Regions from separate parts of the Ferdinandcohnia sp. GQ5 genome, predicted to be linked through region 3. Evidence: a T-box and tRNA genes for the amino acid it is inferred to sense, from the RefSeq annotation. Region 3 holds a T-box; the other regions hold tRNA genes.
The links. The T-box of region 3 lies ahead of argS (arginine--tRNA ligase). A T-box ahead of a tRNA ligase gene usually reads a tRNA of that ligase, here a tRNA-Arg.

Region 1 (10,829 bases), on a different contig from region 3:
ACAACGGGGGTAAAATACTCTAATCCCGCGCTGTAATAAAATTTTTTGTCAAACAAGATTAGGTGCGTTTAACCCTTTATGGATTAACGCACCTATTTACGTTCATTTTAATTCTTCCTATCAATCTAATAAAGTCTTTTCGAATAACTTTCTTCAAGGCTATCCTGGATTGATTCTTTCGTTGCATGAGGGAGTTTCGTGTGTTCAAGTAACATTTTTACCGGGGATGGTAATTGTGATCGTTCCGGCCAAGAATCAGGCTTCCATAATCCCGATCGGATAAAGGCTTTGGCACAATGGATAAAGCACTCCTCTACCTCAACTCCTATGCCTAAAAGTGGCTTTTTCCCATTAACGGCCATTTCCTCAAAGAGTTCATGGTCCTTGACCACCGTGGCTTTTCCATTCACTCTCATTGTTTCACCTAATCCTGGAATCATAAAAAGAAGACCTATCCTAGGATTCGTTAAAATATTTCGAAGTGAGTCCATTCTCTTATTCCCAGGTCTCTCGGGTATGAGTAAATACTTCTTGCTTAACACCTGAACAAAACCTGCCTGATCCCCTCTTGGAGAGACGTCACAAAAGCCAGATTCATCAGACGTAGATATGACAAGAAATGGTGATTTAGAAATGAACTTTACACAATTTTCATCAAGATAAGAAATAGCTTTTCTTTTGACCAACTCACTTGGAGTACCCATCATGGAGCGCAACTCTTCTTCTGTTTCAATTTTATGTAGAAATGGATTTCCTTTATTCATTTAAGTCACACCTTCTTTTTTTGTAGTAAAAAACCAGATACTCCTCTTCGTTTATTTACTAACCGTCACACTAGGGTCCTGGGGAATGATTGTGGCTTGTTTTTTTATGATTAATACAAACAGGGTTGCAACGATACATAGGACTCCTGCGGATAGAAACGTAATGGTGTAGCTATGGAAAACCTCGTAAAAATATCCACCTAAATATGCAGCTACTCCAGATCCGATTTGGTGGGCTGCAAACACCCAGCCATAAATAATCGGCCCATTTATTTTTCCGAAGAAGTCAGCTGCTAGTCGAACCGTTGGCGGAACCGTAGCAATCCAGTCCAATCCATAAAATACAGCAAAGGCGATAAGCATCACATACGACTGCATCTGAAGAGCGTACGGCAACACGAGTAACGACAGTCCTCGAAGACCATAAAACCAAAATAAGAGCCAACGGTTGTCGAAGCGATCAGATAACCAGCCCGCAATCATCGTTCCGATTATATTAAAAACACCCATGAACGCGAAGATGCTCGCTGCGTGTACCTCAGGTATTCCATGGTGGGTTGAGGCTGGGATAAAATGTGTACCTAAAAGACCTGCAGTCGACAAGCCGCAAATGAAGAAACTACCTGACAGTAACCAAAACGGTACGGAGCGCATTCCAATCCATAGCACTTCAAAGGCAGAACTGATTGGATTCTTTTTAGTTTCATTTTTCACTTCTTCCTTGGTTGCCCCATAAGGAAGAAGCCCCTTATCACGTGGATGATCCTTCATCCAAATAAAGATGATCGGGGTTATTAGGAGTCCTAGTCCGATAAATACAGTCGTTCCTACTCTCCAGGAAAATTCCTCAGTTAAAAATGATAATAACGGTAAAAAGACCATTTGCCCCGCAGCGGTTGCAGCCATAAGGAGACCCAAAACCATTCCGCGCTTTTCTTCAAACCAAATCGTTGCGATATTTGCTGAAAGTACGGATAAAAAAACGCCCGAACCTATCCCAATAATGACTCCCCAAATGAGGTGAAGCTGCCAAATATGTGTCATGTACAAACTTGTAATTAATCCGATAACTAACAGGACCATCGAGTAGGCCATGATTTTTCGAACGCCTAATCTCTCAAGCCCCGCAGCAATGAACGGCCCTGAAATTCCATAGAGTATGAGATTAATAGCAAAAGCAAATGAAATGGATGAACGGCTCCACTCAAACTCTTGCTCTAGCGGAATTAAAATAACACCTGTAATTGAGCGAATTCCAGCTGCTATCAATACCGCAACGAATGTAATCCAAACCACAACCCAGCCATAATGCATGGACAGCACTCCTTCTTGTTTTACAATGCAGGTTTAAAGATTCTCATAGATTTCAATTAAATTGCCTGCTGGGTCTCGAAAATGTGCAACCTTCAGCATCCAATCAACTTGTTCGTGTGGCTTCGTGATGAACTCAAGTTTATCCTTCATTTTTTCGTATGTATCCTCGACACTGTCCACTTTAAAAATCAATGCCGAATTGTCCTGATTTTCTACAAGTGGTACATATTCAGTACCTATCGCAGCCACCATTTGTTTTCTTTCAAAAAGACCCAACTTCGCTCCACCAATTCCTGTAAAATCAGCATAATTGGATTCTTTATCCCCCCATGAAACTTCAAAACCTAATGTGTCTCGGTAAAATAAGAAACATTCTTTATAGTTATCTACTAACAGACGAATATGTGTTAAGTTCATTTCGTCCCTCCTTATTTAAACGTTTACTCGTAATATGTATTTTAGATATTTCCATTATATGTTTTTCGGAAATTTCCGTCTAATTGTATTTGGTTGTGGACTAAGGATCGGGTTTCGAAAAATTTTGGTTAACAGCCATAAGTTTTAATTATTGGCCATAAAATCATTTTATTGGCCATAAATTTTATTTATTAGCCATATTTTTGGATTATCAGCCATAAGTGGTCGCAATGACTTGTTTTTTTCAGGAATCACTCACTTATACTGGCCTATAACCTTTTGGTTACTGCCGCTAATTCGGAAATACTGCCACTATTCCAAAAATACTGCCGCTAATCGCCAACTTACTGCCATTAGCGAAAATCACCACACATTAAAGCCCCAAGGAATCTCCTTGGGGCTCTCTCTTTACTTTACTGGTATCCAAATTTCTGAGTAGTAATCGGGGTCTGCTGCGTTTCCGTCTGAGTATAGCTCAAGCTCAGCAGTCCCTGCATACGCATACCCGCTTGATGGAAACCATTCTGAGTAGATTTTTTTCCATGCGTCCTGCATCGCGTGTGGCATCGCGCCATGAACCTCGAATACGGCCCATTTTGAAGCTGGTATGTCTAAAATGTCATACTTTCCAGATGCTCCATCCTTGTTTTCCACAGCAACCCAATAATCGATTGCTCTAACATTTGGCTCACTAACACAAATGCCTAATATTCCGTTCGTTTCGCCAGTCATTAGCGGAATCAATGAATCGCAGGTACCATCGGAATTCACTTCATCCCATAATTTCGGGATCATACTGAGATGCTCATCATTCACACATGAAAACGTTCGTTTTACCCCAACTGCTTTAAATCCTTCCTTCTCAACAATTCGATACTTCACTGGATCTACTCCTTTCAGACTCACCTGGATGACCAGGCGGCTATATGATTGCAGCTTTCCAATCCCCTTCCGGACATCGCTTGGCGTTACACCGTGTTGTTTCCGAAAGGCTTTTGTGAAAGCCTCGGGAGTGTCGTAGCCATATTTGTAGGCTAGATCAATAATCTTTGTGTCTGTTCTCGATAGTTCTTCAGCTGCTAATGTTAACCTGCGTCGGCGGAGGTATTCACCCACTGTAATGTCTGTTAGAATCGAAAATGTCCGTTGAAAATGAAACGGTGATGCATTTGCACGACTCGCTATCTCTTCAATTGAAACTTCCGTTAGCAGATGGTCCTCCATATAATCAATTGCGTTCTGTAATGATTCTAGCCAACTCATTTCCCTCACTCCTTACCTTCATTCTACTTGTCACACATTTTTCCATCCTGTCTTTTTGTGCTTTGTTGAGACAGATTTTTCATAAAAAAGCTTCTTGTATCTTCGTGAGTAAGTTTGTCGCCGACCTCTTTTTCCGGTATAAATTGAAGCTCTGCAATTTCTTTATCTAATGGAGCAAATTCGCAATTAGAACCTGTGAATTCCACTAAAAACATCGTGGTTTCCTGGCGCTCATATCCGATTTTCTTTTTCATTTTTTCAGGGAACTCAAAGTGAATTTTTTCATCAAACTGCTTTATGATCGAAAAATCGATTGAGCCTGTTTCTTCTTGCAGTTCGCGGAGGATTGCATGTCTTGGAGATTCATCACTATCTTCGATTCCGCCTTTAACAAAATCCCACTCGCCATCTATTTTTTTTGTACCTGTTCGAGTATTTATTTTTGTTTTATGTACGAGCAAATAGTGATCTTCTTTATAAACGATTGCTCCAACCGCTTGTCTAATCTTAAAAATGTTGCCATCTGTTTCCAACATTTTTCGCTTCCGCCCTTTTTAAAAATGATAAGATTTATATGTATTTCGATGCAAACAAACCAAAATCCTTTTAATATATTGAAACGTTTTGGATATCTAGTTTCTCTAACTAACGAGGAAAGGATTTGAATATTAGCAAACTGGTTGCGAAAGAAAAAAGGGGAATTTTCGAGCTTAATTACATTACCTTAAATAAAAAAGTCAGGCTATGGTTGCCTGACTTTTTCATTTTATCGGTCATCTAGAAGTGCTTTCCTGTCAACAGCATGTGGGGGTTTTTCAAACCAGTGTTCGTCAATCATGATATTTGCGCCATCTTCTGCGAATTTTCCTACATCGATAATGAACTTACCATACATCATCCCAAGGTCTCGTCTACCGTTCGTTGACATAGCGTTCGCATAAGACCGAATCTTCATTGAGAACATATCAATCTTATGGAAAACCATCAACTTGTCTGAAAAAGGAGGGATGGATGATGGTTCCACTAAGTCATCAAGTAATGGATGCCCTGGTAGATTATTTTCATTTAATTTTTCCCTAGCATCTTTAATATGATCATGTGTAATTTCCACTCCGCGTTGCATAAACTCTCTTACTTTTTTATGAGTGGCTACTTGGCTAAATCCAATCAATAGCCCTTTACTCGCCACATTATTTTCAAGATTATCTTGAAGGTGTGCAATTTCTAAAGCATGTAGCGGTCTTGCATCACCAAGGAATCCAGCTAGATAGCTCTGTTTTTCCACAAAACTTACTTCCTTAGGGATTGGGATGATTGGTGGTTTTGTTAAATAACCTTTATTCTCTAGAATTTCATTTAGAGCAACTAAAAATTGAATTGTATTGTGGTCGATAGTAAGAATAAGTTCTCTAACGTCTTTCCGTATCATCATAGGAATCGCAGTAGAGTAAAGGCTAAGCCCTGCCTTTGCAGTATACTTTAAATAATGAAGGTAAAATTCATCTGCAAACAATCTAGGGGCGTCTAGGTTAACATCCTTTTTAACGTCAAATCCAATCGGTATTGGAAAATTATCTTTTTTGAATACCTCTGTAATTCCAGTTATTATTTTTTCGCTGAGGCCTTTTGCTTTTTTAAGAATCTCCATAATATCAGGGTCCTGGCAATGTTTTTGATAATAGGTTAACACGCAAATGGCCATTGAGTTCCCCATGTAGACCGCCCACAGCTTACCCATTTCTGCCGTAGTAAGTTGCTCATTAGTTGGTTTCATTGCATAACTCCTCATCACTTTTTTTATATAGTATTTTCAAGCTGAGCGAATGTATTCAAAAATCATAGGCTCTCAAATTTTTTTCGACAAAAATTCTTTCTAATTACTAAAGATGTTGTTGATTCCACTACTATTTCTAACAACAATTGATTTCGACTGAAAAGACAACGACAAAATTCAACAATTTGGATTTTTTTTACATTTGATTTCATGGTTTCAATCATGTAGTATACATATACAAGCTACATTGTACGTAATCATAATAAAGTTTAACCTTTGAACTGTAATAGGGAGTTTAACATTGAAGCTGGAATGGCAGGCCTTCGTCCATGGCGACTTGAAGGACATACAGGAACGTTTCTGCAAACACCCACTTTGAGGAGTGGTGGTTTTAAACTTTCTTAGCGTATTACGGCAATTGTGGCTTTTCCAATTTCATGCTAATCCATTTTCCAATAGGAGAGTGGATTTTTTATTTGTCGTTTCAATGTCTTGACCTTTTTCAGTAATTAATTTTATAATTAATTTCTGTAGTATATTTATTTTTTATATGATGTCCCAGTAGCTCAGTAGGATAGAGCGACAGCCTCCTAAGCTGTAGGTCGTAGGTTCGATTCCTATCTGGGACGCTAAATTAAAAAGGATGTCCGGGCTAAATTGCCCTGTAAACGTTAGATTCTAACAATTACGGGTCATTTCAGGGGACATCCTTTTTTTCTTTTGGACTCTACTCACTTTTTCCTCTTAGGTTAAAAAAACAAAAAGAGGCTTTAAGCCCCTATACATCTTTTGTTTTCGTTTCTTTATTCACATACGCTGAAACTCCCTCGATAATAGTGCGATCGATATCGAGATAGGGCTTCCCGCGAAGTGCATCATTTGAAGAAAGTTCTAGGCTTTCATTTTTCGTATCCTTAGGCAAACTGACCACCTCCACTATGGAAAATTCTACATTAGCCATAGTGTGGGCAATCAGTTTGTCGTTCATTCATATATTTGCAGTGGCTTCGAACTGCTGATTCGTTCGAGGATGTCTTGTAGTTCAAGGTCTAATTTTTTCGGGAACTGGATTGAGTAACTGGTTTTTCATTGGTTCAACTCTACTTCCATTCTAAGAATTCTAGGCGGTTGCCAAACGGATCATGCGCATAAAATCGATTTGCACCCGGCAAGTTGTTGTCATCAATTATCTCCACTTTGTTGTTAAGAAGATGTTGTTTTAAGGCTTCTAAGTTTTCGATTTCGAATGCTGGATGTGCCTTCTTGGCGGGAGCAAACGGATCCTCGATACCGATGTGAATTTGCACAGTTCCAAACGTAAACCAAGCACCGCCGTTTTTTCGAAGAGTCTCTGGCTTTTCGACTTCTTTGCAGCCTAAAATGGCTACGTAAAAATGGCGTGCCTGGTTTTCACTGCCTTTTGGCGCAGCAAGTTGAATGTGGTCAATTGCCTTAATGGTATAAGTCATTTTTATCGCCTCTTTAATATGTGTTACTTCTATCGTACTTCATTTCGAGGGATAACTAAATTTGATTAATTTTATGTATTGATATAAGTTTACCTTATTTTTCAGGATACCTTTCTTTTAAAAATTGTATGGATTGGGCAATTAACTCTTTAAGTACATCAACATCGACATCTGCAATTTTATTAATGTAGACACACGCTTTTCCAGTTGTGTACTTGCCGAACTTTTCGAGAAGCTCCTCACGCTTTGTATCGCCAGGTGCAAAATACAGACTAATTTTTGCTTTGCGTGGTGAGAATCCAACAAGTGGCGCATCTCCTTCATGACCGGAGGCATATTTGTAATGGTAAGATCCAAAACCAATAATGCTCGGCCCCCACATTTTTGCCGGGTATCCAGACGTTTCTGTGAAAATATCTAATAATTTGTAAGCATCCTCTTTCTTCTTCGGACTCTCAACACTTTCAATAAATTCGATGACACTTGCGTCATTCTCTTTTGTTTTTAATTCATACATGGTTTAGACCTCCTTGATAGTATGTAGGATTGACATTTTTCATTCATTCGAGACGTGGGGTGGGGAATCCTGCTTTTTGGAACTATTGGCCATAAAGTTTAATTACCGGCCATATTTTTTGATTATTGACCATAAATTTTGTTTATCAGCCATAAAAAAATATTATTAGCCATAAATACTAAACGAACCCTATTTTCACTCAAATTCTTTAAGGATATTTTCAAAATCGTCAGGGATGATATATACTCTAGCCTTCAGATCACCCCTATACTCTAAATTTAATGACTTGAATATTGTTTTTGCACCTGAACGAGTAGGCAATTTTAAGAAATCACGTAGTTGTTGATTTGTGATTGTGTTCCCGATTAAAAGCGAATAATCAACCAAAGAGTTCAGATAAGCTGTCTTAGAGGTATAATTGCACTTTGTACAGCGCCACGACCTGGGCGTTCGTTCCATTGGAATCTTGTTGCATTTAGGACATCGCACGCCCTTAATGAGTTCATGCTCTTTTATCCCGAATTGTGCGAGTATGTCGTGATCATGTGGGGTATGTTTCTTTAAAAGTAGTTTTGACAATTTTTGAAGTTGTTTTTTATCCAATATTTCTTGCTTATTCCTCTTCTCAAACAAATCTATTTTCGAAAGAAAACTTGGGCTTTTTATGACTTTATGAAAGTGTTTAAAGTCTTTGCTGGCATCAATAATAGCATTGGGATTTGTGAAGGCAACTAAGGTTTCAATTGGGGGGCTGGGTAATTTAAAGGTTTCGAGGAGTCGTTTTAGCTGTAGTTGGTGCCTGTTGATTTGGGCAACCGGGCAGTGGTACGATTTCTTCGTATCTTTGTAGGTTTGGATTAGTTGGTCAAACTTACCGTCAAAATATAATTCTCCGCGATAATGTTTAGCATCAATGATTAGTTGGTATTTGGGGCTGGTTAGAAGTAAGTCTATTTCAAAAAAGTGCTCACCGGAGACGTCAGGAAGACGTAGATTGTGAAAGATGAAGTAATTTTTTTCTTTTAAAAAGGACAAATAGTACTTTAAGGATTGTTCTCCACGGTATCCGGACATCCTACGACCAAATTCATCGTTAATTTCTTGGTATTTTGGGTGCGATTCCGGCAATCTTTTTAGTTCGGCTTCAAGTTTTCTAATGCGTAAAGGGATTTCTAACTCCTTTTTCCTCATTAACTCTAACTCCTTTATTGTTTGATAATGTTTTTTTCGACAAAATCCCTTTAAATCCTTTTAAAATTAGGCTCTTTTCTAAAAGATTGTTGCTTTATGTTAATAAATTGCAAACCAAGTTGGTTGGAGCGTAAGGTGGCGACTCCTCGAAAATGTATTCACATTTTCTTCGTGCGTGGGTTATTTCAAAGAAGCAAATTCAATGTCCAGCGGGAAAAGCGTGAGACTTGAGACCCCGCAGGAGCGGCAGCGACTTGTCCAGTTGTAGCGGCTAGAAACTCGAGAAATTTCAACTCCTCCTTCAGAGGCAAATTACGCCTCTTTGTCGGAGTGGCCAATTTTCTCGTTTCTGTGCAAGCCGCCTCCACATTTCGTTGAGGAGGCTCAAGCCACGCCCGCGGAAAGCGTCCACCTGAAGCGGAAGTCAACGATATAAAAACAACAAAGTTTGCGAAAACAGCCTAAAATTAATTAATCTTTTCAGCGTGGGACAATTTATGGCTTTTATTAAACTTTTATAGCCGTTAGCACAAAAATACGGCCAATAAAAAAAATTTATGGCCGTTATTTTTATTTTATGGCTAATAACTGAAATCACTCAAAAATCCACCAATATGCCACAGCCCAAACTGCCATTAACAGTACTAATTCATACACAAAAAGGATATGGGCTTCTTTTCGGGTTCATATTTATAGTACATGAATGCACGGAATAAATTAAGGATAGTTAAGTAACCAATTAAGTATAGAAAGATATTGTCCATTACGAACCAAATGCCGATTATAAAAAGGACAAATAGAGCTATTTCAAGTCTAGTTTGTAGTTTATTGACTGAGCGAGCCAATTTTCCTCTTTTCTCTATATTGAACTTTCGCCTTATAATGGCTTCACCAGCCGATCCGAGTATTATAACTACCAAACAAAATATAATAAACTGATAAATCATTGATACACCTTATCCTCTCCGTAGATTCACACCGACAAAATTCACCAAAGCCACATAAAATGGGTACACAAACAGAGCAGCAATGAGCACTAGGCCGACACCTGGGCTGGGTACTTCTCCGGGGTCTATAATTGGGAAAAGTGAAGCAAATATATAAACACAGAATACAAGATATGGTGCCCAAAGTACCACAGACCAGTAACTAGATTTTCTTGCCTTCATCCACCTTTTTGTCATCAAAATGAACAAAAAGGTTGCCCCAACAAATCCCGCAAAAACAAGAATAGTGATTACATTTATTACACTTCCAAGATCCCAGCCTGTGAGTCTACTAATCCGATAAACATTTAAAATTAGTTCGATCGCAACAAATAAAGCAAGGGCATAAAGTGTGCCCATTACATTAAGTTTCATAAAATAGTTCATAATTCAATTTCAAACTCTACCCGAGTTGGAGCTTCACGATATGGTGTTTGATCTCCCTTGAATTGTAGGACTATTCCCTTTGGATCGTCTGGTAGTGGAGGTGACACAACAAATTTAAAAGAAACATGGCCTCCTGATCCACTACCACCTTCTGTTCTGCAATCGTACTTGTCTCCCATTTCTAATTCCCAAAAAGTGTGTACCCACGTTTCTTCGATTTCTTCTGATGCATCCCAATCGATATTTAAATTGATGACACTTGCGTTCGAGTATTGTCGTATAAAATTGATAGTATAAAGTAAATTTTTTACTTCGACAGCTTTTAAAACCGGCAGGTGTTTCTTAAATCCTTCGGGCTCTACCCTTGGTTTGAAATATTTTTCAGTTCGAAATGATTCAAAAACAGCATTCAAATATTCTTCGTAGAATCCATATTTTTTTGCCCACCCAGAAATCACTTCTTCCTTTGGTAATCCTGGATTGTCATTTGAGATATTTTTTCTCTTCTCTAAAAGGGCACATATTTGCTCATCTATTTCAAAAAGTTTCTCATTATAATGTACGTTTCGTCGTTCAAATGGTAATCGTTTCACGTTCAGTACCCCCTCACAAAACTAATATTAACATATTTTGGAACACCTTATAAATAAATCCAGTAAACTCTGGTCAAACTAAGAACACGATTTAAGATGTAGGAGGCGTAAGTATTGAGCAACGAATTATCGATTTTTGCACTTGGCGGAATCA
Region 2 (10,829 bases), on a different contig from region 3:
TTGGTGCGCATCAGGCATTGCTTCGTTTCGAGGATGTTCGAATTGTCCGTGACATGAGAAATTCGGTGAACCGCCTCGTCAATTGTGAAACAGCTAACCTTAATAAAACTATTGGGGCATCGATTCGTCAGGTGGAAAACATTCGATACATTGAAGAAACAGTCGGCCTAGGCATTCTACCCGATAAATTAAGAGAAATTGCGGAGCTTCGCGTCGCCTATCAGGATGTCACACTTAAAGAGTTAGGCGAAATGGTAACATCAGGCCAGATTAGTAAGTCGGGCATTAATCACCGACTTCGAAAAATCGATGAAATTGCTGATAAGCTACGAGCGGGCCAATCTATAAAGTGAGCACATTGCTCACTTGGAGAAAAATAAAGCGTTATCATTTTTAAATAAAATATGAAACCTTTAGAGCTCAACCTACGTATTAATAGGAAATACTAAAAAAAAACACAACTTAAGAATGTACAGAAAAATTTGAGGAGGAAGAAACGAATGGTGGAAAGACAAGTTGAGGTTGCTTTAAGAACGGGGTTACAAGCACGTCCTGCAGCGATGTTTGTTCAGGAAGCAAATAAATTTTCTGCAGATATCTTTTTAGAGAAAGATGGAAAAAAGGTAAATGCAAAAAGTATCATGGGTCTAATGAGCTTAGCAGTTGGCAGCGGTACAACAGTTACATTAATTGCTGATGGAAATGATGAAGAAGCAGCGGTTGAAGCATTAACTGAATTTGTTCAAAAAGAAGCATAAAAAAATCCTCTCACGATTAGATGTGAGAGGATTTTTATTATTTCTTATTTATTGTCTTGTGGGAACATAACCTTGTCGATTAATCCGTATTCCATTGCTTTTTCAGCAGTCATGAAGTTATCGCGGTCAGTGTCTTTTTCAATAATTTCTAGTGGTTGACCAGTACGCTCAGCTAAAATTTTGTTTAGCTTATCGCGTAGGAATAAGATACGCTTAGCCGCAATTTCGATTTCAGTTGCTTGCCCTTGTGCTCCACCAAGTGGTTGGTGAATCATAACTTCACTGTTAGGAAGCGCAAAACGCTTGCCTTTTTCACCAGCAGCAAGTAAGAAAGCACCCATAGAAGCAGCCATACCAATACAGATTGTAGAAACCTTTGGCTTAATGAACTGCATTGTGTCATAAATAGCCATACCAGCTGTAATCGAACCACCAGGGCTGTTAATGTATAAAGAAATATCTTTTTCAGGATCCTCAGCTGCTAAGAACAATAACTGAGACACAATTGAGTTAGCCACATTATCATCAATGGCACTTCCAAGCATGATAATACGGTCTTTTAATAAACGCGAGTAAATATCATAGGCGCGTTCTCCACGGTTTGTTTGCTCAATAACTGTAGGGATTAAATTCATTTAACTTCCTCCTTCAAAACAAATTAAAAACTTTACTACTATGTATTTCCATCATACAATTAAGGTCAGTAAAGGTCAAACAATTCGCTTTACTAACTTATCTTATTCTACAAACATTTATGACATACCTTTATCGATGTGAAAAAAACTAAATTTCATACGTATACCATCATAACCGAATTGGAGTGTTTTAAAACATTCATCTTGCAATCAAATGCGTTCTAGCCTATAATGATGAGTGCAGTTTCTATTTAGACATGCCCTCGTAGTGTAGTGGATAGCACAAGAGATTCCGGTTCTCTTATCGTGGGTTCGAATCCTGCCGAGGGCGCTAATGAAGAAAGGACCAGAGTAAAATCTGGTCCTTTTTGCGTATTATGGTATTGGTACCTTTTTTCGTAAAATAGTTGAGGGGGGACACAAACGCATGAATCGTACCCTTACGAGCCGGAAATCGAGCCAAAAGGGAACACAAACGTGCTAATCGTACCCTTACAAGTCAGAAATCAACCTAAAAGGTAATGTAAACGCGAATCAAACCCTCATCAGCAAACAATCAGACTACGTTGGCATAGATATCCCCCGCCCATCACGTCGCCAAAATTCCATCTCCAAATCGCTAATTATCCTTATACCCTAATGTTCCTTCGTACACATCCTCGTCAACTGGGTTCACAGCCCACATTGTTTGAATGGGATCAAATTCAGTTGCGAACTCTTCGTTGTTTTTCGCTTTTTTTGCTTCATACAAAGTCCCCGTCACCGGGCCGGTATACATAATCTCATTTTTTTTCAATTCAAATCACCTCTTTAAAGTAGATTCTTTCAAAAAATGAATAAAAATGCGTGCTAAAATTTAACTTTTTCGATACCATAGAAGTAAGCTAAAATTAGCGATAGAACCTCTTCGATAAAATGAGGTTGTTCATTACAATAAGAAAAGTAAACGCTTCCATTTAATACAACTCAGGGGAAGGGGGAAAACGAGAGTGAATATGCAAACTGGACTTTTTCAACAGCAATCATTAAAGCTAGTCATGACAAAGGAGCTAACTCAAGCTATAACTCTTTTACAATACTCTTCTTTGGATCTGACTAAATTTCTAGAAGAGCAAACATTAGAAAATCCCCTAATAGAAGTAAAACAAACGGATTTTAATAGAGTAATGAAATCAAAGGTCAAAAATGAATCCTACACAAATCCGATTGACTATATTGGAAAAAAAGAAACAACCCTTTATGAACATTTGCTTACACAACTTTCATATATGAAAGTGAACACCGTAAAAAAGCGAACGATGGAGTATATAATTCAACTTTTGGATAGCAACGGTTATCTGTATTTTCCGGAGGAGGAGATTGCAAAGGACCTTAATACGGATACAGAAACCATCGAAAGTGCAATTCACTATATTCAAAGTCTAGAGCCGATTGGGGTAGGGGCAAGGTCCTTACAGGAATGCCTACTTCTACAACTCAGGAAATTGCCAAAGCGGAATAGTCTTGCTGAAACAATTATTCAGGACTATTTTGAAGAATTCGCAGAAAAGTCCTGGAAGGAAATCGCAAAGCAACTTGATGTAAAGCTCTTTGACATTCAACAGATTTTTGACTTTATCCAAACTCTTCAGCCGAGACCAGGTGCAGCTTTTCATGGAGGAGAAGCACAATATATTGTTCCTGACTTTGATATTCAAGTTGAAAATGGTGTTGTCATCATGAACATGCACGATTCTTATTTACCAAAGGTTTCGTTGAATCTTCAGTATTACCAACATTTCATACAAGAAAAAGATTCAAAAACTAAATCCTATCTTCAAGAAAAAGTGGACCAGTGCCAATGGATTATGAGAAGTTTGGAGCAGAGAAAACTCACCTTACAAAATGTCATGAACGAAATCATCAATCACCAACTGGATTTTTTTCTAAAAGGACCAGCTCATCTAAAGCCGCTTATAATGAGTGATGTTGCACAAAGTTTAGACATTCATGAATCAACTGTAAGCCGTGCAGTAAAAGATAAATTTGTGCAAACTCCATTTGGTATCTTCGAAATGAAATATTTCTTTAGTCGCAACATCCAGACAACGGGTTCAACCGACACGTCATCAACTCAGGTTAAGAACGTTTTAAAAGAGTTGATTGATGAGGAAAATAAACAAAAGCCTTTGTCAGACCAGGATATTGTCAGTATACTTAAGGAGGAGCATGGTATTCTTGTGTCCAGAAGAACAATTGCAAAATACCGTGATCAATTAAATATACCATCTTCATCGAAGCGAAAAAGATACAGCAAGTAGATTGGAAGTGTAACAGTTGAGACGCATTCAAGTCACCATGTATTCAAAAGATAATTGCTCCCTTTGTACAAAAGCGAGGCGGGTTATCGAGGAATTAAGTGAGGAATTTCCATTAGAACTCAATGAGGTTGATATTTATAAAGATGATGAACTTCTTGAAAAATATCAAATCATGATTCCGGTTATCGAAATTGACGGAAACGAAGTGGAGTATGGGATTATCCATAAAGAAGTCATTCAAGAGTATCTAAGTAAATATTTAAAATAATCTGACTGCCTAAAAAATAGGCAGTTTATTTATTGCATTCTTTTAAAAGTACTGGTACTATAGAAAATGTAACACGGCGATATACAATTTTTATTGGAGTTGTTTTTTTTTACTGTAAGCGGGACATAATATGTCACAGCGGGACAAAAACAGTCCCTTATAGTAAAAAGGGGAAATGAATAAATGAGTTCGATTATTGAGGTACAACAAAAATTATTACCTGATTTACTAGAGGTTATGCAGAAACGCCATGAGATCCTCAAATACATACGACTTATGCAGCCGATTGGAAGAAGGAATCTTTCTACGAGTCTTGGTCATAGCGAACGTGTCCTCCGTGGTGAAGTTCAATTTTTAAAAGAACAAAACCTTGTTGACTTTAGTACGGCTGGAATGAGCTTAACAAGTGAGGGTGCTGAACTATTAAAGGACCTTGAGGATGTCATGAAGGAAGTTTTAGGTTTACGGGTTTTAGAATCACAGCTTAAGGAAAAGTTAAAGATAAAAGGTGTAATTGTCGTTTCTGGCGATAGTGACACAACTCCTTGGGTGAAAAAAGAAATGGGGAGAGCTTGCGTTTCAAGAATAAAACAAAGGCTTTCTGGAGAAAATATCGTCGCAGTTACTGGTGGTACAACCCTCGTTGAGGTCGCAGAAATGATGACCCCAGATTCGAAAGGGCGAAGTATATTATTTGTTCCAGCAAGAGGTGGACTAGGAGAACGAGTAGAAAATCAAGCAAATACCATTTGCGCAAAGATGGCCGAAAAAGCTTCTGGTGATTACCGTCTCCTCCATGTACCTGATGTTGTGAGCAATGAAGCGTATCAATCCTTTGTGGCCGAACCATCGATTCGGGATGTCCTGAATTTGATCAAATCGTCAAGTATGGTCGTTCACGGAATAGGAGACGCTATTACAATGGCTAAGCGGCGTAAAACAGATGAAGAGGACATGAAAAAAATCATTGAATCTCATGCAGTCGCAGAGGCTTTTGGGTATTATTTTGACGAAGATGGGAAAGTGGTCCATCGGGTTCAAACAATTGGCATCCAGCTAGAAGGTCTGAACGCAATTCACGATGTGATTGCCGTAGCTGGTGGAGCTTCGAAGGCAACAGCCATTCAAGCATACTTAAAGCAGGCGCCTGAGACACTGTTAATAACAGATGAAGGTGCAGCGAAAGAGTTAATAAAGGGGTAAATCAACCTCTTAAATAATATTTTTTTAGGTTTCACATACAAAAGGAGGAAATCAAAAATGACAGTAAAAGTTGGTATTAATGGTTTTGGACGTATTGGTCGTAACGTATTACGTGCGGCTCTAAAAAATCCAAATGTTGAAGTAGTAGCAGTAAACGATTTAACAGATGCAAATATGTTAGCACATCTATTAAAGTATGATACAGTTCATGGTGTTCTTAATGCAGAAGTATCTGTTAATGGAAACAACCTTGTTGTTAATGGAAAAGAGATCTTAGTTAAAGCTGAGCGCGACCCAGCTCAACTTGGTTGGGGAGACCTTGGAGTTGAGGTAGTTATTGAATCAACTGGTCGTTTCACTAAGCGTTCTGATGCAGCAAAACATATAGAAGCTGGTGCAAAGAAAGTTATCATTTCTGCTCCTGCAACTGATGAAGATATTACTATCGTTATGGGTGTTAACGAAGATAAGTACGATGCAGCAAGCCATGACGTAATTTCTAATGCTTCTTGTACAACAAACTGTTTAGCTCCATTTGCTAAAGTTCTAAATGAAAACTTTGGAATTAAGCGTGGTATGATGACAACTGTTCACTCTTACACAAATGACCAACAAATCCTTGACTTACCACATAAGGACTACCGTCGTGCTCGTGCAGCAGCTGAAAACATTATCCCAACATCTACTGGTGCTGCAAAAGCTGTTTCTCTAGTATTACCTGAATTAAAAGGTAAATTAAACGGTGGGGCAATGCGTGTTCCAACTCCAAACGTGTCTCTTGTAGACTTAGTAGCTGAGTTAGAAAAAGACGTAACTGTTGAGGAAGTAAATGCTGCATTACGCAAAGCTTCTGAAAATGAATTAAACGGAATTATGGGTTACAGTGAAGAGCCACTTGTTTCAAGTGACTACAACGGAAATTCAAATTCTTCAACTATCGATGCTCTTTCAACAATGGTTATGGAAGGCAGCATGGTAAAAGTTATCTCTTGGTATGACAACGAAAGTGGTTACTCTCACCGTGTAGTTGACCTTGTAGATTACATCGCATCAAAGGGTCTATAATTTTATTCAGCAGGAGTACCCCTCCTGAATAAATTAAGCCTCCGGCGGATGCCACGATTTTTTAATGGTAACGTTTCGAGCGTAAGATCAAAGACTAAAACCGCCACATCCTGTGGCAACGTCTTTGTGACCCACATCGTGTGGGCCTAAAAAAATCGGGCGCAAATACGCCGAGGCGTATTTGATTAAGTTACCGTTTGATTAGTATGTCATATTAGTCAATTAGTAAAACACATTGTTCTTTTAAACTAAAGCAACAACCACTATAATAGAACTTGTGAAGGGAAGGGAATGTTCCCTTCCCTTTTTGATGTCTATATGAGATGCTAATTACCGCTAGGATACTTTGTGCTTAGGGCACATGTTTTTTACCAACATTACATAGAACGGAGGCCTTCCCTGTGAATAAGAAATCAGTTAGAGATATGGATGTAAAAGGCAAGCGAGTTTTTTGTCGAGTTGATTTTAACGTTCCAATGCAAGATGGTCAGGTAACTGATGAGACTCGTATTCGTGCAGCATTACCAACAATTGAGTACCTTCGTAAAGAAGGGGCAAAGGTCATTTTAGCGAGTCACCTTGGTCGTCCGAAAGGTAAAGCTGTTGATGAGCTTCGCTTAGATCCAGTTGCTAAGCGTTTAGGCGAACATTTAGGTATCGAAGTTCGCAAAACAAATGAAGCATACGGTCCAGAGGTTGAACAAACCATCTCAGAGATGAACGAAGGCGATGTTCTTTTACTTGAAAACGTTCGTTTTTACCCTGGAGAAGAAAAGAATGATCCAGAGCTAGCAAAACAATTTGCATCACTTGCTGATGTGTATGTAAATGACGCATTCGGTGCCGCTCACCGTGCACATGCTTCAACAGCTGGGATCGCTGAACACATACCAGCAGTAGCAGGTTTCTTAATGGAAAAAGAAATCGAAGTATTAGGTAAAGCACTTTCTAACCCAGAGCGTCCTTTCACTGCAATTATTGGTGGTGCGAAAGTTAAGGACAAAATTGGTGTTATCGAAAACCTCCTAGAAAAAGTAGATAACTTAATCATTGGTGGAGGACTTGCTTATACATTCGTAAAAGCTCAAGGTCACGAAATCGGTAAATCACTTTTAGAGGAAGATAAGATTGATCTTGCTACCCAATTCATGAACAAAGCAAAAGAAAAAGGCGTTAATTTCTATATGCCTGTTGATGTAAAAGTTGCAGACGACTTCTCAAATGATGCTAACACTAAAATTGTTTCAATCGAAGAGATTCCTAGCGATTGGGAAGCACTTGATATTGGACCAAAAACAGCTGAACTTTACAGAGATGTTATCCTAAACTCTAAACTTGTCATTTGGAACGGACCAATGGGTGTATTTGAATTAGATGCATTCGCTAACGGAACAAAAGCCGTTGGTCAAGCACTAGCTGATGCTACTGATACATACTCAATTATTGGTGGCGGTGACTCTGCAGCAGCAGTTGAGAAATTCGGCCTAGCTGATAAAATGAGCCACATTTCAACTGGTGGTGGAGCATCGCTAGAATTTATGGAAGGTAAAGAGCTTCCAGGAGTCGTACTACTTAACGATAAATAAAAAAATAAGTGCAACTAGTTTTCAATGTCTAGTTCCAGGCGCTTCGGCTCTCGGGTCTAAGCCAATCGCTTCGGAAGGTAAAAAGACACCTTCTGTCAGCGCTCGTCTTATGCTTGTTACCTAAGACTGTGCGCCGTGCACTTTTCTAATCGAAAGGGATGGTGAACATGAGAAAGCCAATCATTGCAGGAAACTGGAAAATGAATAAGGTTCTTTCTGAAGCAGTTCATTTTGTAGAAGAAATTAATGGTCTAATTCCATCACCAGAAAAGGTTGATTCTGTTGTTTGTGCGCCAGCACTATTTTTAGAGCGCCTAGTTGCAAACGTAAAAGCAGGAAACTATGACCTTAAAATTGGTGCGCAAAATATGCACTTTGAAGAAAGCGGAGCATTTACAGGAGAAATCAGCCCTGTAGCTTTAAAGGATCTAGGTGTTGACTATGTCATCCTTGGTCACTCTGAGCGCCGTGAAATGTTCGCTGAAACTGATGAGACAGTGAATCAAAAAACACTTGCAGCATTTGCTCATGGATTAGTTCCAATCGTATGCTGTGGTGAAACATTAGAGCAACGTGAAGCAGGCCAAACAAATGACTTAGTTGGAACACAAATTCAAAAGGCATTAGCAGGTCTTACAGCTGAACAAGCGAAAGAAGTTGTCATTGCCTATGAACCAATCTGGGCAATCGGAACAGGTAAATCTTCTTCAGCAGAAGATGCTAACGAAGTTTGTGCACATATCCGTAAAGTAGTAGCTGAACAATTCTCTGCTGATGTAGCAGATGCTGTTCGCATTCAATACGGCGGAAGTGTTAAACCAGAAAACATTAAAGAATACATGGCACAACCAGATATTGATGGTGCTCTAGTTGGTGGAGCTAGTCTTGATGCTTCCTCTTTTGTTAAGCTTTTGGAGGCGCAGAAGTAATGAGTAAATCTCCAGTTGCACTAATCATTTTAGATGGTTTTGCTTTTCGCGATGAAGTAAAAGGAAATGCAGTTGCTCAAGCAAACAAACCAAATTTTGATCGTTTTTGGAACCAATACCCACACGCTACTTTACAGGCAAGTGGCGAGGCTGTTGGTTTACCAGAAGGCCAAATGGGGAATTCAGAGGTAGGACACTTAAATATCGGTGCAGGCCGAGTTGTTTACCAAAGTTTAACTCGTGTTAATGTTGCGATTCGCGATCATGAATTTGAGCAAAACGAAACATTCCTTGATGCGATGAAACATGTAAAGGAAAATGGAACTGCCCTCCACCTATTCGGTTTATTATCAGATGGCGGTGTACATAGTCACATTGATCATCTATTTGCATTGTTACGACTTGCTGCATCAGAAGGCGTTGAAAAAGTATATATTCATGGCTTTTTAGATGGAAGAGACGTGGGTCCTCAAACCGCGAGAATATATCTAGAACAGCTTGATGAAAAAATAAAAGAATACGGTGTTGGTGAAATCGCAACCTTGTCTGGCCGTTATTATTCAATGGACCGTGACAAACGTTGGGAGCGCGTTGAAAAGTCATACCGTTCAATGGTTTACGGAGAAGGTCCAACATATAAAAATGCATTTGAACTTGTCGATGATTCCTATGCAAATGGCATTTACGATGAATTCGTTCTACCATCTGTCATTGTAAAAGAAGATGGTTCACCAGTTGCAACGATTCAAGACAATGATGCGGTGATCTTTTATAATTTTAGACCAGACCGTGCCATCCAAATTTCAAATACGTTTACAAATGAAGACTTCCGTTCATTTGATCGTGGACCAAAGCATCCAAACAAGCTATTCTTTGTGTGCTTAACTCACTTCAGTGAAAGTGTAGATGGATACGTGGCATTCAAGCCAACGAATCTCGATAACACTTTAGGGGAAGTACTTTCACAAAATGGTTTAAAACAGCTTCGCATTGCGGAAACTGAAAAATATCCTCACGTTACTTTCTTTATGAGTGGTGGACGTGAAAAGGAATTCCCTGGTGAAACTCGTATTTTAATTAACTCACCAAAAGTGGCAACTTATGACCTTAAGCCAGAAATGAGTGCTTATGAGGTAAGGGATGCACTTTTACAAGAAATTGCAGATGATAAGCATGACGCAATTATCTTAAACTTTGCAAACCCAGATATGGTTGGACACTCAGGCTTACTTGAGCCAACGATTAAAGCTATTGAAGTAGTTGACGAGTGCTTAGGAGAAGTAGTTGATGCCATTGTTGCTAAAGGTGGAGCAGCCATCATCACAGCTGACCATGGTAACTCTGATGAGGTTGTTACCCTTGAAGGCAATCCAATGACTGCACATACTACGAATCCAGTACCTGTGATTGTAACAAAAGAAGGTTTTGCATTACGAGAAGACGGAATCCTAGGAGACTTAGCACCAACCATGCTTGACCTACTAGGTATTCAAAAATCAGCTGAAATGACTGGAAACAGCTTACTTAAGAAATAAAAGTAACTGATTCATTTTTAAAAGAACGACCTAATAAACTATTTTTTAATCGAAAAGGAGAGATTTTATTATGTCAATTATCATAGATGTATACGCTCGTGAAGTATTAGATTCTCGTGGAAATCCTACAGTTGAAGTTGAAGTATATACTGAGTCCGGCGCATTTGGCCGTGCTTTAGTACCAAGTGGTGCTTCAACTGGTGAATATGAAGCAGTTGAGCTTCGTGATGGCGATAAGAGCCGTTACCTTGGAAAAGGTGTACAAACAGCTGTTAACAATGTTAATGAAATCATTGCTGCAGAAATCATCGGTTTCGACGTAACTGACCAAGTTGCAATCGACCGTGCATTAATTGAGCTTGATGGCACAGAAAACAAAGGTAAATTAGGTGCAAACGCAATTCTTGGTGTATCTATGGCAGCGGCTCGTGCAGCAGCTGACTTCCTTGAAATTCCTTTATACCAATACCTTGGTGGCTTCAACTCAAAAACTCTTCCAGTACCAATGATGAACATCATCAACGGTGGAGAGCATGCGGATAACAACGTT
Region 3 (10,829 bases):
TTTTTCAATGAAGTTCAATGCCTGGGGTGTCAAAATTTCTTCATACTGCTCATTCATCTTTCCCATGATCTGAATTCCTGAGGTTTGTGTCGTCATTTTGTCCCTAACACCTTCCTTAAATTGTTATAATACAGATTATTAAATACAGAAGTATTATATAACAGACTTTTTGAAATTGGAACATTTTTCTGTATTTTTTTATATAACAATTAAAAAATAGTAATTCTGTACTATAACAATATAAAAAAAAGAAAGCCTTGTTAACAGATTTCACTCTGAAAACAAGGCTATTTTGGTTATTTCTCATTCTTTTCAAATTCGTTTGTATACGTAATCCTTTCAAGCATTGTTGGGTGTCCATATCTAAACATCTTCACTAGGAATGGTGGATTCACTTGACTTAGACCAGCCTTTGATAATTCCTGGAAGGACGAAACTGCTGCCTTGTTATCCTCCGTCATTTCAAGAGCGTACAAATCAGCTGACTTTTCCTGGTGTCTTGAAACAGCATTTGAAACTGGGTCTGAAACAAAACTTAAAACAGAGATTAACAATAGAAACACTGGAAGAACGGCAATATCTTTCACACTTGTTATCTTAAACAGTTGACCCCATTTTCTTACCATAAAAGACATAAGCTTACTAATCATAAAGAGTCCAACTAAGGTTAATAGCAAATAACCAGCAATTCCAATATAAATATGTTTCATCACGTAATGCCCCATCTCATGGGCCATAATAAATAATATTTCATCTTCACTTAGACGTTGAAGTGTTGTATCCCAAAGCACAATTCGCGAATTAGACCCTATTCCGGTTACATATGCATTAAGGGCATTTGTTTTTTCGGACATATTCACTTCAAATACATGGTCTGCAGGAATTTCCGCACGATCTGCCATCTCCAGAATCTTTGTTTCTAACTCTTTATTGGTTAATGGAAAAAAATCGTTGTAAAGTGGGTCTATAATAACTGGTTGTACAAACATGAGAAACATGGAGAATGGGATTGATAGAAGCCATGCATGGAACCACCATCTTTTCTCATTTCTTCGAATCAACCAAAACAAGACGCCCACAATTACAATCATTAACGCGTAATTCACCCAAAAATCAATTAATAGGTCCTTCATCCAGCTTTGAGTGGTCTGTACAGTAATATTATATGTTTTTGAAACATTGTAGCTAATCCATGATAGTGGAAATGATAATACTTCAACCAACAAGGAAAGCCAAAATAAATAAATCGCTGTTTGTAGGATCGAAAACTTTGCTGATACTTTTGACCAATCACGGAATTTTGCTGAAATCCCAATCACGAGAACAAGTATATAAATCAGCCATTCAAACGGTACTGACAGGAAAAACAAAAGGTTTCTAATTTGTGAATACTCTTCACTTAGTAAAAGCTCACGATTATTCATAAATGTTTGTGGGTCCGCTGGACTTCCTTTCAGCTGCGCAGGTATGTCCGTATTTGTTCCAAAAAATAAATACCACGCTATAAATAAACCAAAGATGAGATAAATTCCAAGTGACCATCCAATTACTTTTTTCACTATGCTGTCCCCCTTTATGTACAACCCTCTTACTAGTATTTTAGTTAAAAGTAGGGCCAGATAGAACAATGACTTTCCTCATATCTTCATTTTTGACAATATAAGCGTATAAAAAACTCATTGATTTCTAATCCATAATTAGTTATCATGAATGAAATATAATCGAAATTCTGTGATGAAGAGAGTAGTCCTGATGTAACCGATAGCGAGTTGGGGATGGTGGAAGCCCAATGGTGAAGTCAAGATGAACCGCACTTCTGAGAAGCCCACCTGAAATAATAATAGTGGAGTTCAAAAAGGAGGATGAAAAGGACCAAGAAGTTCGAGGCGGCGAAGCTTCGAGTACCGGAGCGTATGTAGTTAATACGTGAGGAACGGAGAAGCAAGCCAACGAAGAAATTCGACGTGTCATTTTCATCGGACTTTTTTGAACATCCTCTAGTAGGGTGTGCCGGGGGAACCCGTTACTTATTAAGTTTGGTTCATCGTGAACAATTTGAGTGGTACCGCGGGTAAATCTCGTCTCTTTTAAGAGACGGGATTTTTTTATACTTTTAAAGGAGGTTAGATAATGAATGTTAGACAAATGTATGCCGAAGCGTTATCAAAGCAACTACAAGCTGTTTTATCATTTGAAGAAGTAATAAAACTTATTGAAAAACCAAAATTTCAGGAACAAGGTGATTTAGCATTTCCTTGTTTTGCACTTGCAAAGCACTTGCGAAAATCACCCGCTGTTATTGCACAGGAAATGGCACCTTTAATTCAAGACTCCCTTTTTGAAAAGGTTGTTGCAGAAGGGCCATATGTAAACTGTTTTCTAAACAAACAGGAAATAAGCAAATATATTCTTCAAACCATTCTTGCCAAAGAGTCTAATTACGGAAGCCACAGCTTTGGTCAAGGAGCGACAATAACCATTGATTTTTCCTCACCAAATATCGCAAAGCCTTTTTCAATGGGGCATTTGCGTTCAACTGTTATCGGAAATTCGCTTGCCAAGATTGTCGAGAAATGTGGCTATCAGCCGCTCCGGATTAATCATCTTGGAGATTGGGGTACACAATTTGGAAAACTCATTGTAGCTTATAAACTTTGGGGTAATGATGAGGCCGTTAGAAAAAACCCGATAACGGAGTTGCTACAGCTTTATGTTCGTTTCCACGATGAAGCCCAGACAAATCCTCAACTTGAGGCTGAAGCAAGAATGTGGTTCAAATTGCTTGAAGAAGGAAACGAAGAAGCCTTAAACCTATGGCGTTGGTTTAGAGAGGAATCATTAAAGGAGTTTTCACGTATTTATTCCCTGCTAGATGTAGAATTCGATTCCTTTAATGGAGAAGCCTTTTATAATGACAAAATGGAGACTACTGTTGAATTGCTAAATAAGAAAAATCTTTTGACACCGTCACAAGGGGCAGAGGTAGTTGATTTATCTGAACAATATCTACCACCTTGTTTAATAAAAAAATCTGACGGTGCAACCCTTTATGCCACCAGAGATGTAACAGCAGCCATCTATCGTCAAGATCACTACCATTTTGCTAAAGCAATCTATGTAGTAGGACATGAGCAAAGCTTGCATTTTAAACAAATCTTTCTAGTACTTGAAAAAATGGGTTATCAGTGGGCAAACGATATGGTCCATGTTCCATTTGGCTTCATCCTCAAAGATGGAAAGAAAATGTCGACTCGAAAAGGAAAAATAGTTCTGTTAGAAAATGTTATGAAGGAAGCAATCGAGCTCGCAAAGCAAAACATTGAACAGAAAAACCCCAGTCTCGATAACAAAGATGAAATTTCGAAAATGGTCGGTTTGGGTGCAATCATCTTTCATGACTTAAAGAATGAACGACTCAACAATATTGAATTCTCACTTGAGGATATGCTTAAATTTGAAGGAACTACAGGACCTTATGTTCAATATACTCATGCAAGAGCCTGCTCTATTTTAAGAAAGGCGAAGGTTTCAGGAGAAATAACAAATGGACTTTCCGATTCGCATAGCTGGTCAGTTGTGAAGCTACTGATGGATTTCCCGGCAACCATCCAAAGAAGTATGCAGCAGTATGAGCCTTCAGTAATTGCAAAATATGTGATAGATCTCTCTCAAGAATTCAATAAGTATTATAGTCATGTAAAGGTTCTTCATGTGGATGAAGAAATGAACGATCGGATTGCATTGGTACGTTCTGTTACTATCGTACTGAAAGAAGGGTTACGATTGCTAGGAGTAAAAGCTCCAGAAGAAATGTAGTTAGCCCAGGACCTTGTGTCCCGGGCTCTTATTCTGGATGATACTGATATTTTTTCAAATCTATAATGCCGTTAATAACCTCTATCCCTTCATCCTGTAGGTAAATGGCTTGAGCAGCACGTGTTTCCTCATCTGCAATTGCAATTTCACCCTTGGAGTTGATAACCCGGAACCAAGGAAGGTTATATTTCTTACTCATCGAATGAAGGATTCTCACAACCTGCCTAGCGCCTCTTGGACTTCCAGCGAGTTTTGAAATCTGTCCGTAAGTCATAACTTGTCCAGGTGGAATTTGCGTAATGATTCTAATAACACTTTCGGTAAATGGTTTCATTTTAACTTTGTCCTTACACTAGAAATACTTATTGTGAACTTACTATATTTATTTCCCTTTATAGTTCGGTTTTCTTTTTTCGTTGAAGGCAGCTAGTGCTTCCACTCTGTCTTCCGTTGGGATAATCACTTCATACGCTTTGCGTTCAATTTTAAAGCCTGTGTGCAGGTCAGTGTTCAATCCTTGCTTAATAGCAAATTTAGCTTGTTGTAAGGCAAGAGGACCGTTCTTTAACATATCATTTGCTAGCTTCATGGAAGCTTCCATTAGTTCGTCTCGATGAACAACACTTGATACAATCCCGTATTCTTTCGCCTCTTCGGCGCTAATTCGTTTTGCAGTTAAAATTAGTTCCATGGCTTTTGTTTCACCAATAAGGCGAGGAAGTCGTTGCGTTCCCCCGGCTCCAGGAATGATTGCTAGGCTTGTTTCTGTCAACCCCATCTGTGTATCCTGAACCGAAATTCGGAAATCACAAGCCAGTGCTAGCTCCATTCCACCACCAAATGCATAGCCATTGATTGCAGCGATAGTTGGCTGTGGTAAATCTCCAATACTAGCAAAAACCTGACCTATTTTATATACGTTTCTTCTAACCTGTGCTTCATTTAATGTTTTTCGTTCCTTTAAATCTGCACCCACACTAAATGCTTTTTCACCTGTTGCAGTAATGATAACAACGCGAACATCGGCATTTGTACGAATATCTTCGATAACCTCATCAAGTGTTTTAAGCATCTCATAATTAAAGCAGTTCAACGCTTCTGGGCGATTCAATGTGACAGTTGCAACATGATTTTCAACTTCGTATAAAACTGTAGTCATAGTTCCACCTCTTCATAAATATTAATATCGCTTACATCCTATTTCGCTTCAAACTAAAAAATTCCTTTAACAATTTTTATCATTGTCGCCATACTAAAAAGAACAGGCCGTTTGACCTGCTCTCTACCTTATTTGTTTGTAACTAAATCCTTTAATGCACGACGGAGAATCTTTCCGGTCGTATTTTTAGGAAGTTCTTCTAGGAATTCGATTTTACTAGGTAGCTTGTATTTAGCTAAATGCTCACGACAATAATCTAGAAGATTCTCTTCTTTTAAATCTTCTTCCTTCTTCACAACATAACAGAGAACTGCCTCACCCATATTCGGATCTGGCACCCCAAAAACAGCAGCCTCAACAACACCAGGATGATTATAAAGTACTTCTTCTACTTCTCTTGGATAAACATTATATCCACCAACATTGATCATATCTTTCTTGCGGTCAACGATATAAAAATAGCCTTCTTCATCCATTTTTGCTAAATCACCTGTATAAAGCCAGCCATTGCGTAATGTTGCAGCACTTTCTTCAGGCATTTTATAATAGCCCTTCATGACATTTGGGCCACGAACAATCAATTCTCCTACCTGACCACAAGGAACTTCCTCACCATTTTCGTCGACAACCTTATTCTCAACATTTACAATGTTTGTTCCAATTGAGCCTGGTTTTCGTGGCCGATCTAACGGATTAAAGCAGGTTACAGGCGATGCTTCAGATAATCCATAACCTTCAGATACAAGAACATTGAACTTCTGCTCAAAGCTCTTTAAAAGTGCCACAGGCATTGCAGCTCCACCTGAAATACATAGGCGTAAAGAGCTTAAGTCCTCAGGATTTCCTTCAGGATATTGGAGGAGAAAATTATACATCGTTGGTACACCCGCAAATACTGTTGCCTGATACTCGCTTGCGACTTGGAATATTTCCTTTGGACTAAACTTTGGTACAATCAACATTGTTCCGCCGCTCATTAATGGTGCATTTAATGCGACTGTCATGCAGAAAACATGGAACATCGGTAAGGTTGTAATAACCCTATCCTGTTCAGAAATTTTCAGGTATTCCGCAACATCCCTTGCATTGCTGTACAAGTTCATGTGGGTCAGCATTGCTCCTTTAGGTTTACCCGTTGTACCAGATGTGTACAAAATTACGGCAATATCGTCATCCTCAAGAGTTGGTCTAACGAATGAGAGTTCACCTGAGCTAACAATCTCTGTAAACGATTTCAATTTTGGGTAGATTGATAGTTTTGTGATATCGACTCCACTATTTGTACCCTGTGGTGTTTCGCAAACTATGAGATGTTCAACTTTCGGAAGGTGTTCATTCATCTTTTCAAAAAGTGGGATAAGCAAGTCCAACATAATGACAGCCCTTACATCTCCATTATTGATAATATATCCGATCTCATCAGGAGTATAAATCGGATTAATTGGGATAACTGTTGCTCCTACACGTAGAGCACCGTAAAATCCAATAACAAAATGTGGAGTGTTGCCCAGTACTAGAGCAATATGATCACCCTTTTTAATTCCCAGCTTCTCCAAGCCATTTGCAAACTTTGTAACTGCACCATCTAATTCAGCATATGTACATACATTACCTTGAAAAATATATGCTGGTTTGTCGAAGTATTTCTGCGCTGTTTCCCCTAGTCGTGATGATAGATTCAATTTTCTCCCTCCCTCAGTCAACATTATGAATGAATAGTCATTCATTTATTGACAAAAAATAAAATTCTAAATATATTATATTGAAAGAAAGTTTTTCTATCAAGATGGTATTGCATATTTTTATAAAAATCGGACTAGATTGTATGAATCTAATCCGCTTTCGTCATGTACTTAATAAATTAAATTGATAAAATCATCTTTCGTAATTTTACCGAAATAATGCTGGATATCAACATTCTCTAATGCTTTCTCGAGCTCCGCTTTTTCATATTTTGTTCCAATTAAACGTTTTTCAATATCTTCTACATCACCCACACCAAAGAAATCTCCAAAAATTTTACAGTTTTCTATCATTCCCTTTTGTACCTCTAATCGCACATCAATTGAACCTACAGGGAAGCGATGAGTATGCTGGTAATTGAACTTTGGAGACTTTCCATAGTTCCAATCCCAGTTTTGATAGCGTTCTTTTGAAATTTCATGTATGTTTTCCCAATCTTTCTCTGTTAGGACATATTCAGGAATATCACCATCGGTGTTGAAAATATAGCGTAGCAGCATTTGTCTAAATTCTTCAATTGTAATTTTTTCATTTAGGAATTCACTTATATTAGCAACCCTGCTTCGTACAGATTTAATCCCCTTCGACTCTATTTTATCCTTTTTCACTTTAAGTGCTGATACTACATGGTCAATTTCTGAATCGAACATTAGTGTTCCGTGGCTGAACATTCTGCCTCTTGTTGAAAATTGAGCGTTTCCTGAAATTTTTCTTCCTTCCACCTCGATATCATTTCTGCCACTTAATTGGGCATTTACACCAAGCTTATGTAATGCTTCAATTACAGGTTCCGTAAACTTTTTATAATTATGGAAGCTTTCTCCGTCATCCTTCGTAATAAAGCTAAAATTTAAATTTCCTAAGTCATGGTAAACAGCTCCGCCACCTGATAAGCGCCTCACTACTTTAATACCATTGTCTTCTACATACTGCGTATTGATTTCCTCAATTGTGTTCTGATTTTTTCCAATGATAATTGACGGGGCATTTATATAAAATAATAAGTAAGTCTCATTTATGTCTAAATTTTTAAGTGCATACTCCTCAATGGCTAAGTTAATTTGTGGATCATGTATTCCTTTATTATCGATAAATAACATCGTTTTTCACTCCCAAGTTAGTCCTGATTTTGCTAATTTGATAAGACCATTAAATTGTGATGAAGCTTGATTGACAAGGTCTTCATGTTTACCGTAATGAGGCAGGTGCGTTAGCCAAAGTTCTCTTACATTAGCCGCTTTTGCAATCTTACCTACTTCTGTACTATTCATATGGCCCATATTGGAACCATCTTGATCCGCATACAGATTACATTCACAAATAAATAGGTCTGCATCTTGAGTAAACGGAATAAACTCTTCTAAATAACTAGAGTCAGCTGAAAATACAACAGTCTGTCCACCTGCTGTAATTCTCATTGCATAGCATACAACTGGATGCTTAGTCTTCATAAATGAAATTGAAAATGGGCCGATTTGAATGGTTTCATCAGGGTTATATTCAATTGCTATTGTATGTCCTTTATGTTCCAATTTTGCGAAGCCTTCTTTATCAGCACTGTGGCCATATATCGGCAGTTCTTTATGTTGATTATGTATTGCACTTGTTACAAGTCTTGCATACTGCATCGGACCAATATCTGCTACATGGTCATGATGGTAATGAGATAATATTATCGCATCAAGCTCATTAATTGTTAAATAGTTTTGAAGCTGTGCTAGTACACCACTTCCACAATCAACAAGTAACCGAAAACCGTCCTGCTCAAATAAATAACCAGATGTAGCTTCATTCACTGCTGGAAATCCACCCCAAAATCCAACTACAGTTACCTTCATAGGATCACCTTTCTCTCCCTTAAAATATCTACTCTTCAATGGTTTACCCTACCCACTACCACTATAATCGATACAAAAAAAAATTTCACTTTTTAAATAAATTGTTACAAAACAGTTATTGACACATTTGAAACTGTTATAGTACACTATAAATAACAAAGAAACGGAGGGGTTGTAAATGTTAGTAAATAGTACAGAGTTTTTTAAAAACTTACCACCAAAAAAATGTGTAGAGTGTGGCCATGATATCGAAGAGCAGCATGAGTGCTACGGCAACAAATGCGACCACTGTAACGAGATTAAATAACAAAAGGAAGGCCGAGGCCTTCCTTTTCTTTTACACTAAAACTGGTGTAGTTTCTTTTAAATATTCCATTACCTTGATAACCGCCTCTTCTCCTTGGTCAATACAGTCAGGCAGTCCTAGACCCTCATAAGAGCTTCCCGCTAAAAAGACACCAGGTAGTTGATCAGCGACATTTTTCTTAACTGATTCAATCCTGTCCTTATGCCCTACTGTATATTGCGGCATTGCATCTTTCCATCTTGTTACAATAGAAAATTCAGGTTGGTCTGTAATATTCATTGTTTTGTTTAAATCATCAAGAACTACTTTGACAATCTCTTCATCTGATTGATCAACGATTGCTTCGTCTCCCGCTTTACCAACATAGCAACGAAGGAGTACTTTACCTTCTGGGGTCGTATGCGGCCATTTTTTATGGGTCCAAGTAACTGCCGTAATAATATAATCATTATTCCGTGATACAACAAAGCCCGTTCCATCAATATCTTTTTTTATAGCTTCTTCAGGGAAAGCCATTGCTACAGTAGCTACTGATGTAGATGGCATTTCCTTAAAGGAATCAAAAAATGAGTATTGATTAAAAATGGATTGTGTTACATGATGTGGTGTAGCAACAACTACACTATCCGCGGTTATCTCTTTCCCATTGTTCAGTTTAATAACGTAATGGCTACTTTGTTTTTCAATACCTTCAACCTTAATCCCCTTAAAAACGGTACCAGGCTCAAGTTTTGCTTCAATTGCATCAATAAATGACTGTAATCCAGAAGTTACAGTTAAGAACTGTCCCTTTGGAGCCGAATTTGTTTCCCCACTTGGCTTTGGTTTTGGTGGTGTTGTTTGCTTCATTCCTAAGATTAAGCTACGGTATTTTTGCTCAACTTGATAGAATTGAGGGAAAGTCGACATTAAGCTTAGTTGGTCAATATCTCCAGCATATATCCCTGATAGCAATGGCTCAATAAGGTTTTCAACGACCTCATCACCAAGTCTTCTTCTAAAAAATTGACCAAGTGATTGATCGCCTTCTCCAGGTGTACGAGGTAACACAAAATCCATTGCAGCACGAAGTTTACCAAACGGGGTAAACAAACCTGTAGTGATGAATGGTCCAATTTGAGTTGGTATTCCCATGATGGAACCACCTGGCATTGGATGAAGCTTTCCGTTCACAAGAACATATGATTTACCAGCAGTATTGTTAACCAATTTATCCCCTAGACCAACCTCATTGACAAGCCGGGAGGCACTCTTTTTCCTAGCTAAAAAAGAATCTGGACCTCTTTCAATGACAAAACCATCACGTTCCACGGTTTGTACTTTTCCACCAAGTCGATGGCTTGCTTCTAAAAGGGTACAGTTTATGTCTAAGCCCTTCTCTCTTGCCTCTTTTTGGAGATAATAAGCTGCTGTTAAACCAGTAATCCCGCCACCTATTACAACTACCTTTTGATTACTCACTTAACATCGCCTTCTTTCAATAGGATGTCAAAAAATCGGATGAAAATGACACATCGATATCAGAGCTTCGACTAAGTGCCGACACGTCCTGTGTCGAAAGTCGAAGCACCACATCGTGTGGAAGCTCGTTGGCTTGCTTTTCCGTTCCTTGGAAAGGAAAAACACCCTTTCCGGCTTGCGAAGGGGATTCACTGAAGCAATTGCTTATGCTGACGTATTAATTGCATACGTACCGCTACTCAAAGCTGCACCGCCTCGAACTTTCAACGCACAGGACGTGCTAGTGTCGACAATGCCACAGGAAGTGGCGTTTTTGTCGACGCGGTCCTTTTCATCCTCCTTTTGAACACTCATTTAAATGTAAAAATTCAGTGACAATTTATTTTTTAAGTTCTTTTAATACAACTGTTGCCAAACAATCGATAAATTCTGGCTTTGAGTTTGGCATTTCAGGACGGTAATAACTGACACCTAGTTCTTTTGTAACAACTTTACATTCGTAATC

Region 1: it has a tRNA-Arg gene. The T-box ahead of argS (arginine--tRNA ligase) is inferred to sense a tRNA for this amino acid. The anticodon was not compared.
Region 2: it has a tRNA-Arg gene. The T-box ahead of argS (arginine--tRNA ligase) is inferred to sense a tRNA for this amino acid. The anticodon was not compared.

What each region holds. Positions count from the first base shown of each region.
Region 1 is NZ_JCAXEW010000003.1:27,099-37,927, reverse strand. It holds gene AC6CHV_RS04415 (pyridoxamine 5'-phosphate oxidase family protein) at 126-764, opposite strand; gene AC6CHV_RS04410 (MFS transporter) at 816-2,078, opposite strand; gene AC6CHV_RS04405 (VOC family protein) at 2,112-2,495, opposite strand; gene AC6CHV_RS04400 (AraC family transcriptional regulator) at 2,904-3,758, opposite strand; gene AC6CHV_RS04395 (NUDIX hydrolase) at 3,782-4,294, opposite strand; gene AC6CHV_RS04390 (DUF3231 family protein) at 4,525-5,532, opposite strand; RNA gene ssrS (6S RNA) at 5,769-5,963, shown strand; tRNA gene AC6CHV_RS04380 (tRNA-Arg) at 6,088-6,161, shown strand; gene AC6CHV_RS04375 (hypothetical protein) at 6,311-6,454, opposite strand; gene AC6CHV_RS04370 (VOC family protein) at 6,633-7,001, opposite strand; gene AC6CHV_RS04365 (DUF1801 domain-containing protein) at 7,096-7,518, opposite strand; gene AC6CHV_RS04360 (NERD domain-containing protein) at 7,714-8,709, opposite strand; gene AC6CHV_RS04355 (DUF4181 domain-containing protein) at 9,354-9,656, opposite strand; gene AC6CHV_RS04350 (hypothetical protein) at 9,666-10,070, opposite strand; gene AC6CHV_RS04345 (hypothetical protein) at 10,079-10,675, opposite strand; gene AC6CHV_RS04340 (ribonuclease J) at 10,790-10,829, shown strand, end outside.
Region 2 is NZ_JCAXEW010000003.1:113,958-124,786, forward strand. It holds gene whiA (DNA-binding protein WhiA) at 1-353, shown strand, start outside; gene AC6CHV_RS04830 (HPr family phosphocarrier protein) at 501-758, shown strand; gene clpP (ATP-dependent Clp endopeptidase proteolytic subunit ClpP) at 803-1,393, opposite strand; tRNA gene AC6CHV_RS04840 (tRNA-Arg) at 1,653-1,724, shown strand; gene AC6CHV_RS04845 (hypothetical protein) at 2,013-2,189, opposite strand; gene rpoN (RNA polymerase factor sigma-54) at 2,389-3,693, shown strand; gene AC6CHV_RS04855 (glutaredoxin family protein) at 3,719-3,961, shown strand; gene AC6CHV_RS04860 (sugar-binding transcriptional regulator) at 4,145-5,164, shown strand; gene gap (type I glyceraldehyde-3-phosphate dehydrogenase) at 5,222-6,229, shown strand; gene AC6CHV_RS04870 (phosphoglycerate kinase) at 6,631-7,815, shown strand; gene tpiA (triose-phosphate isomerase) at 7,983-8,744, shown strand; gene gpmI (2,3-bisphosphoglycerate-independent phosphoglycerate mutase) at 8,744-10,279, shown strand; gene eno (phosphopyruvate hydratase) at 10,350-10,829, shown strand, end outside.
Region 3 is NZ_JCAXEW010000009.1:113,083-123,911, reverse strand. It holds gene aceB (malate synthase A) at 1-96, opposite strand, end outside; gene AC6CHV_RS12840 (M48 family metalloprotease) at 297-1,559, opposite strand; T-box leader at 1,723-2,089, shown strand; gene argS (arginine--tRNA ligase) at 2,131-3,816, shown strand; gene AC6CHV_RS12830 (MGMT family protein) at 3,845-4,150, opposite strand; gene AC6CHV_RS12825 (enoyl-CoA hydratase) at 4,199-4,975, opposite strand; gene AC6CHV_RS12820 (long-chain-fatty-acid--CoA ligase) at 5,104-6,657, opposite strand; gene lplA (lipoate--protein ligase) at 6,829-7,818, opposite strand; gene AC6CHV_RS12810 (MBL fold metallo-hydrolase) at 7,825-8,556, opposite strand; gene yhfH (protein YhfH) at 8,735-8,863, shown strand; gene hemY (protoporphyrinogen oxidase) at 8,894-10,324, opposite strand; gene hemH (ferrochelatase) at 10,704-10,829, opposite strand, start outside.